DNA from 2 places in the Bradyrhizobium sp. USDA 327 genome. Region 2 is predicted to be linked to the other one. Evidence: predicted binding sites of a transcription regulator. Region 2 holds the regulator's gene; the other holds the start of a gene.

Region 1 (3,880 bases), 740 kb from region 2:
GGCGTGCTGCCGCTGACCTTCGAGGAAGGCACCTCATGGTCGTCGCTGGGTCTGAAGGGTGACGAGAAGGTTACGCTGCGCGGCCTCGTCGGCGACCTCAAGCCGCGCCAGAAGCTGACTGCGGAGATCGTCTCCGGCGACGGTTCGCTGCAGCGCGTTTCGCTGCTCTGCCGCATCGATACGCTGGACGAGCTCGACTACTACCGCAACGGCGGCATCCTGCACTACGTGCTGCGCAAGCTCGCGGCGTAAGCGCGGATTTGTGAACGATGGCTCACTGCGAAGTGAGTAGAAGCCAAAACGAAGGCGGCCTATCAAAGGCCGCCTTCGCGCGTTTGCGGTACGTTTCAGATGGGCCCGCCCGGCGAAAAACCGTCCCTTGGACGGTTGCCTGGACGGACGAATGTACCGCGCCCCGTAAGACTACGGTGACCATCCGGCGATAAGATTCCCCTTTCCACGAGCAATGGTGTGCGGCGTTCGACATGACGACAATGACGGCTTCTCATCCGATTTCGCGCTGGTCCAATGCCCTCTGGACGGGAGCTCTCGGCATCTGCGCGATCATCGCTGTCATCCGTCCCGCTCAGGCTGATCCCCGCGCCGTTGTTGAATTGTTTACCTCGCAGGGCTGCTCCTCCTGCCCGCCCGCCGACCAGATCATCGGCGATCTCTCGAAAGACCCGTCGATCATCGCGTTGAGCATGCCGATCGACTATTGGGACTATCTCGGCTGGAAAGACACGCTGGCGGACTCGCGCTTCTCTGCACGGCAGCGTGCCTATTCGCGGATGCGCGGCGACCGCGAGGTCTACACGCCGCAGGCCGTCGTCAACGGCTCAACGCATGTCATCGGCAGCGATCGCGCCGGCATCGAGAATGCGATCGGCAAGACCGACAAGGGCACCGGCGTGATGAGCGTGCCGGTGACGATGTCACTGTCGGGCAAGCACATCAACGTCTCGGTGGCCGCAAGCAAGGAGCCCGCGGTCTCGCACGGCGAGGTCTGGATCTGCTCGATCGCCAAGTCGGTGCCGATCGCGATCACCCGCGGCGAGAATCGCGGACAGCAGGTCACCTATCACAACGTGGTACGCAACCTGCTCAAGGTCGGCGACTGGACCGGCCGTCCGGAAAGCTGGACGGTGCCGATCGAGAACCTCACGCGCGACGGCGTCGACGGCGCGGTGGTCTATGTCCAGGACGGCAGCCGGGAGAAGCCCGGCCCGATGCTCGGCGCGGCGTACACGTCGCTGCATTGAAGCGCAGAGGTACTCAAGACAATCAGGCTCTCGTCATTCCGGGGCGCCCCAGTTGGCGCGAGCCCGGGATCCATTGATCCATCATCTGAGCTGAGAAATGGATTCTCAGGTGCGCAATTGCGCACCGTAGCTCGCGCTTCGCGCGCCCCGGAATGACAGCGGCCGGCAACATCCCGACACAAACAAAAAAGGACCAACTTGCGTTGGCCCTCCTTGCCGTGCGTACAGACCCGATCCTGTTCGACCCCGGGGGGCTGGGGGCTGAGGAATCCGGAACCGAAAGGACCGGGTCAACGCACGGAAGCCCTTATCGCAATGCAGGGCGGCAGGCGGTGGGCGGAAAAACGGCGAGACTATGATTCCTGCTAACGATCCCGTGACGGTTTGCCGCGACAAAGTTCCACCCCTGCGTGTGCCCTGACCCGGGGCCGATTCGGTGGGTTGAGCCCCTTGCGGCGCGGAACGGTTGGCGCGATCATGCAATTGTCATGAGCCGCGGTTCCGGGGACGGTCTTCGCGGACGCGGTCATGGCGTGCGATGAGGAGGCGCTTCCCATGAGCCTGATGTCGGAGGATGCCGATCCGAGCGAGCAGCGCGCGGCGGCGCGCCCCGCCGCTGCGAATGCGCAGCCGAACCGGGTGACGTTCAACCGGCTCGAGCTGCACCGGATTCTCAATCTCTACGGCCGCATGGTCGCCGACGGCGAGTGGCGCGACTACGCCATCGACTTTCTGAAGGACCGCGCCGTGTTCTCGGTCTATCGCCGCGCCTCGGAAGTGCCGATCTATCGCATCGAGAAGGACCCGCGGCTCGCGCGCAAGCAGGGCATGTACAGCGTGATCTCGGCGACCGGGCTGATCCTGCGCCGCGGCCATGAGCTTGAGCGGGTGTTGCTGGTGATCGATCGGAAGCTGGCGGTGGTGTGACGGGACTTTCGCAGCCCGGATGAGCGCAGCGACATCCGGGTCTTGTCTCGCAGCGTTCCCCGGGTATCGCTGCGCTCACCCGGGCTACAGAACCTACCTCTCCGGCACCGTGCTTGCGCCCTCGCCGAGGTCGCGCTGCATCATCACCGTGTCCAGCCAGCGGCCGAATTTCAGCCCGACATTGGGATGCGTGCCGATCATCTTGAAGCCGGCTTTGGTGTGCACGCCGATCGATCCGGCATTGGCGGAATCGCCGATCACGGCGATCATCTGGCGAAAGCCGCGCGCCTCGCATTCGGTGATCAGCCGTTCCAGCAGCAACGAGCCGACACCGCGGCGGTGGAAGGCGGGGTCGAGATAGATCGAGTTCTCCACCGTGAAGCGGTAGGCCGGCCGCGGCCGGTAGGCGCCGGCATAGGCATAGCCGGCAATGCTGCCATCGAGCATGGCGACGAAATAGGGATAGCCGCCGTCGATCAGCGTGCGGTAGCGACGCGTCATCTCGGCGAGGTCGGGCGGCTCCAGCTCGAATGTCGCCGTGCCCTCGCGGACGGCCTGCTGGTAGATGGCGGTGATGGCGGGAAGGTCGGCCTCGGTGGTGGGCCTGATTTCGGGTGCGGACATGGCGGCAAGATAGCAGCGGTATTGCAACGAGCAACGCTGTTTCCGCATGCGTCATGGTCGGGCATGACGGAGTGTTACGCATACAAAAACCCCGGCCTCTCGGCCGGGGTTCATGTCGTTCACTCAGGTCGTCGCTTACTCGCGCTGGCCGAGCAGCTGCAGCAGCAGCGTGAACAGGTTGATGAAGTTCAGGTACAGTGACAGCGCGCCGGTGATGGCCGCACGCTCTGCGATGTCACCGCCGGCCGAGGCGTAGCCGTAGATGTAGTCGTTCTTCAGCCGCTGGGTGTCCCAGGCGGTGAGGCCCGAGAACACCAGCACGCCGACCACCGACACGATGAACTGCAGCATCGAGCTGGCCAGGAACAGGTTCACCAGGCTGGCGAGGACGATGCCGATCAGGCCCATGAACAGGAACGAGCCCATTCCGGTCAGGTCACGCTTGGTGGTGTAGCCGTAGAGGCTGAGGGCACCGAAGGTCGCCGCGGTGATGAAGAACACCCGCACGATCGAGGTGTGCGTGAACACCAGGAAGATCGACGACAGCGAGATGCCCATCAGCGCCGAGAACACCCAGAACAGGATCTGGGCGGTCGAGGGGGCGAGACGGTTGATGCCTGCCGAGATCACGAACACCATCGCGAGCGGCGCGAGCATGAACAGCCACTTCAGGGGGCTGACGAACATGGCGTAGCCGAACGGCGTCAGGAACAGCTTGCCGACGCGGACCGCTTCCGGGGTCGCAACGTCGGTCACGGCGGCCATGTAGACGCCGAGGGCGGCAAGGCCAGTGATGGCCAGGCCAATGGTCATGTAGTTGTAGATGCGCAGCATGTAGGCGCGCAGGCCGGCATCGACCGTCGCGGCGTCAACACGCCCGGCGGCCCTGCCGAAAGGAGAAGCGTAGTTACGGTCTAGGTCCGACATGGTCGAATTCCCGTTGGTTGGTCCGGTCCGGCACGAGGGTCGCCATGCCGCCGGTTCGTCAAATTCTATCTCGGATACCGATGCCAGCCGACTAAATTCTGGCTAACAATCGGGGCTCCGAACCCATCCGATATGTGGGA
Region 2 (3,880 bases):
TCGCGAGCGGATTGCCGCCGAAGGTCGAACCATGCGAGCCCGGCCCCATGCCGCGCGCAGCGTCGGCGGTGGCGAGCACCGCGCCGATCGGGAAACCGCCACCGAGCGCCTTCGCCAGCGACATCACGTCGGGCACAACACCGGTACGCTTGTAGGCAAAGAGTTCGCCGGTGCGGCCCATGCCAGTCTGCACCTCGTCGAAGGCGAGCAATAGGCCGCGCTCATTGCAGAGCTCGCGCAATGCCTTCAGGAACGTGGGAGGCGCAGAACGAACGCCGCCCTCGCCCTGGATCGGCTCGATGAGAATGCCAGCGGTGTGCGGGCCGATCGCCTTCTTCACAGCTTCCAGGTCGCCATGCGGCACCTGGTCGAAGCCGTCCATCGGCGGGCCGAAGCCCTCGAGATATTTTGCAGAGCCGGTGGCGGCCAGCGTCGCCAGTGTGCGGCCATGGAAGGCGCCCTCGAATGTGATCATGCGGTAGCGCTCAGGATGCCCCTTGGAGAAGTGATGGTGGCGCACCAGCTTGATCACGCCTTCCAGCGCCTCGGCGCCGGAATTGCAGAAGAACACGAAGTCCGCAAAACTCTCATTGCACAGACGCGCCGCGAGCTTCTCGCCGTCCGGGCTCTGGAACAGGTTCGACATGTGCCAGAGCTTCGTCGCCTGCTCCTGCAACGCCTTGACCAGAGTGGGATGCGCATGGCCGAGCGCATTCACCGCCACGCCGGAGGTGAAATCGAGATAGCGATCCCCATTGGTTGCGATCAGCCAGCAGCCTTCGCCGCGCTCGAAACCGAGGTCGGCCCTGGCGAAAACGGGGAGCAAATGCGGCGCGGCGCTGTTCGTCATGACGTCACTTGAATGTTGCGGACGGTGTGACGCGCGCATTACGCAACGCACCATTGACCGGCCCGGAAAACGAAACGTGCCGCCTTTTAAGGGCGGCACGTAGGACTATCTTATGCCTGGCAAGACGGGTGTCAATGCCGCCCGGAAAGCCCCGCGAAACGCTGAATCCGTAGTCTTGCGGTGCCGATTTCGCGGGATTTTCACCACGGAACATGTGGACGCGAGTCGGCGGACTCTTGCGCGGGAGTCACGCCATATTGTAGCGTTTGGACTGTCAGATACGACATCTCGTGCAGCAGTTCTGATCCCTTAAGTCCTCATGTACCGGCGTAAACGTTCGGGCGTCTTGAGCGCGCCCGGCGAGCCTTAAGGGATTCTGGCCGCACGGGTTTTTCAAGGCTTAGGCAATCGCTGCGAAGGCCCCAGGATGGTAGGCGCGCAGCGAGGGAAAGGGTGCAATGACGGTTTTGACCTGGTCCGATGATCGCGTCGAGCAGCTGAAGAAGCTTTGGGAGGCCGGACTTTCGGCCAGCCAGATCGCGGCGGAGCTCGGCAATGTGACCCGCAATGCCGTGATCGGCAAAGTGCACCGGCTCGGCCTGTCCGGCCGCGCCAAGAGCCCTTCGTCGGCAGCGCCCCGGCCGCGCAAGGCGCGGCCCGCGCAGCACATGATGCGGGTGACCCGCCCCGTTGCCCGCGGCAACACCGCGCTGGCGCAGGCCTTCGAGGTCGAGGTGGAGGCCGAACCCGTCACCTACGACAATGTGGTGCCGATGAACCAGCGGCTGTCGCTGCTGGAGCTGAACGAGGCGACCTGCCACTGGCCGGTCGGAGATCCCTCGAGCCCGGATTTCTTCTTCTGCGGCGGCAAGGCGCTCTCCGGCCTGCCCTATTGCGCCCAGCATTCGCGCGTGGCGTATCAACCCGCAGCGGATCGCCGGCGCGCGCCGGCGAAGCCGGGCACGCGGTGAGTTTGCGGATTTAGCTGACTGCAGCCGTCACACGATGACGGCTCGACTTACTCGGTGTCATCCCCGCGGAGGCGGGGATCCATAACCACAGGGCGCAGTGATTGCGCGAGATGGCTACTGCGAGTCTTCGCCAAACCACGTCTTGTGGTTATGGATCCCGGGCTCGCGCTACGCGCGCCCCGGGATGACGGCCAAGATTGTTGCCGCGGCTCGCTAATTCGACATCCACAAAACTCAGGTCTGCTCCGCCTTCGCGAACCGATCGTCCAGCGCATAGCCGGCGCCACGCACGGTGCGGATCGGATCCTGCTCCCGGCCGAGATTGAGCAGCTTGCGCAGGCGGCCGATGTGGACGTCGACAGTGCGCTCGTCGATGTAGATGTCGCGGCCCCAGACGCTATCGAGCAGCTGCTCGCGCGAGAACACGCGGCCGGGATGCTCCAGGAAGAACTCCAGCAGACGATATTCGGTCGGGCCGAGATCAATCGGCCGGCCCGAACGCGCCACGCGGCGCTTGTCGCGGTCGAGCTCGATGTCGCCATAGGCGAGCACGGTGGCGAGCCGCTCGGGGCTGGCGCGCCTGAGCAGGCCCTTCACGCGCGCCAGCAGCTCCGGCACCGAGAACGGCTTGACGATGTAGTCGTCGGCACCGGTCGCAAGTCCCCGCACCCGCTCGCTTTCTTCGCCGCGCGCGGTCAGCATGATGATCGGAAGCTGCTTGGTTTCGGGACGGGTGCGCAGCCGCCGGCACAGCTCGATGCCCGACAGGCCCGGCAGCATCCAGTCGAGCACGATCAGATCGGGAATGTGCTCCTTGAGGCGGGTGTCGGCATCATCGCCGCGCATCACCGTCTCAACGTCATAGCCGTCGCCTTCGAGGTTGTAGCGAAGAAGCTCGGTGAGAGCTTCCTCGTCCTCAACCACCATAATGCGTGCGCCCATGTTGTCGTCGCTCCTTGGGTATTCGGCACCGTTTAGGTATTCGGCACCGTCGTGGCGAAGGTCGTCATGTCGCCCTTCGGCCGCTTGTCGGTGATCGCCTGACCCTCGATCATGTAGAATACGGTCTCGGCGATGTTGGTGGCGTGGTCGCCGATCCGCTCGATGTTCTTGGCACAGAACATCAAATGGATGCAGAACGAGATGTTGCGCGGATCCTCCATCATGTAGGTGAGGAGTTCGCGGAACAGCGAGGTGCAGATGGCATCGACTTCCTCGTCGCCCTTCCACACCGCCATCGCTGCCGGCAGATCGTGCGCGGCATAGGCGTCCAGCACCGACTTGACCTGCTGCTGTACGAGGTCGGTCATGTGTTCCAGGCCGCGGAACAGTTTCAGCGGATGAAAATCCGTCTCCAGCGCTGCGACGCGCTTGCCCATGTTCTTGGCGAGATCGCCGATGCGCTCGAGATCGGTCGCGACGCGCATGGCCCCGACGATCTCGCGCAGATCAACGGCCATCGGCTGGCGGCGGGCGATGGTGAGCACGGCGCGCTCCTCGATGCGCTTCTGCAGCGTGTCGAGTTCGGCGTCGGTGGCGACGACGCGTTGACCGAGCGCGACGTCGCGGCGGATCAGCGCGTCGACGGAATCGACGATCATGCGCTCGGCGATGCCGCCCATCTCGGCGACCAGGCGGGTGAGTTCCTGGAGGTCGGTATCGAAAGCCTTTGCGGTATGTTCAGAACCCATGTTCCGTCTCCTCAGCCGAACCGGCCGGTGATGTAATCCTGCGTGCGCCGGTCGGTCGGCGACGTGAAGATCTTGCTGGTGTCGTCGAACTCGATCAGCTCGCCGAGATACATGAAGGCGGTCTTGTCGGAGACGCGGGCCGCCTGCTGCATGTTGTGGGTGACGATCGCGATCGTGTAGTTCTCGGACAATTCCTGGATCAGCTCCTCGACCTTGGCGGTCGAGATCGGGTCGAGCGCCGAGCAGGGCTCGTCGAACAGGATCACCTCGGGCCGCACCGCGACGGTACGGGCAATGCAGAGGCGCTGCTGCTGGCCGCCGGAGAGCGACAGGCCGGAGGCATTGAGCTTGTCCTTGACCTCGTTCCA

What was found. The regulator PhoB, encoded in region 2, activates phosphate uptake and scavenging genes when phosphate is short. The targets are predictions, from matches to a motif close to TGTCATNNANCTGTCAT.
Region 1: a site for PhoB is predicted at 1,736-1,752, ahead of ABIA42_RS32355 (DUF2794 domain-containing protein). Genes of this name have one in related genera too.

The regions. Positions count from the first base shown of each region.
Region 1 covers NZ_JBGCCW010000001.1:6,845,823-6,849,702, reverse strand. Annotated here, with positions in the region: gene acnA (aconitate hydratase AcnA) at 1-252, shown strand, start outside; gene ABIA42_RS32360 (thioredoxin family protein) at 486-1,262, shown strand; gene ABIA42_RS32355 (DUF2794 domain-containing protein) at 1,818-2,189, shown strand; gene ABIA42_RS32350 (N-acetyltransferase family protein) at 2,283-2,813, opposite strand; gene ABIA42_RS32345 (Bax inhibitor-1/YccA family protein) at 2,949-3,740, opposite strand.
Region 2 covers NZ_JBGCCW010000001.1:7,581,104-7,584,983, reverse strand. Annotated here, with positions in the region: gene ABIA42_RS35725 (aspartate aminotransferase family protein) at 1-850, opposite strand, end outside; gene ABIA42_RS35720 (GcrA family cell cycle regulator) at 1,309-1,821, shown strand; gene phoB (phosphate regulon transcriptional regulator PhoB) at 2,056-2,763, opposite strand; gene phoU (phosphate signaling complex protein PhoU) at 2,796-3,512, opposite strand; gene pstB (phosphate ABC transporter ATP-binding protein PstB) at 3,524-3,880, opposite strand, start outside.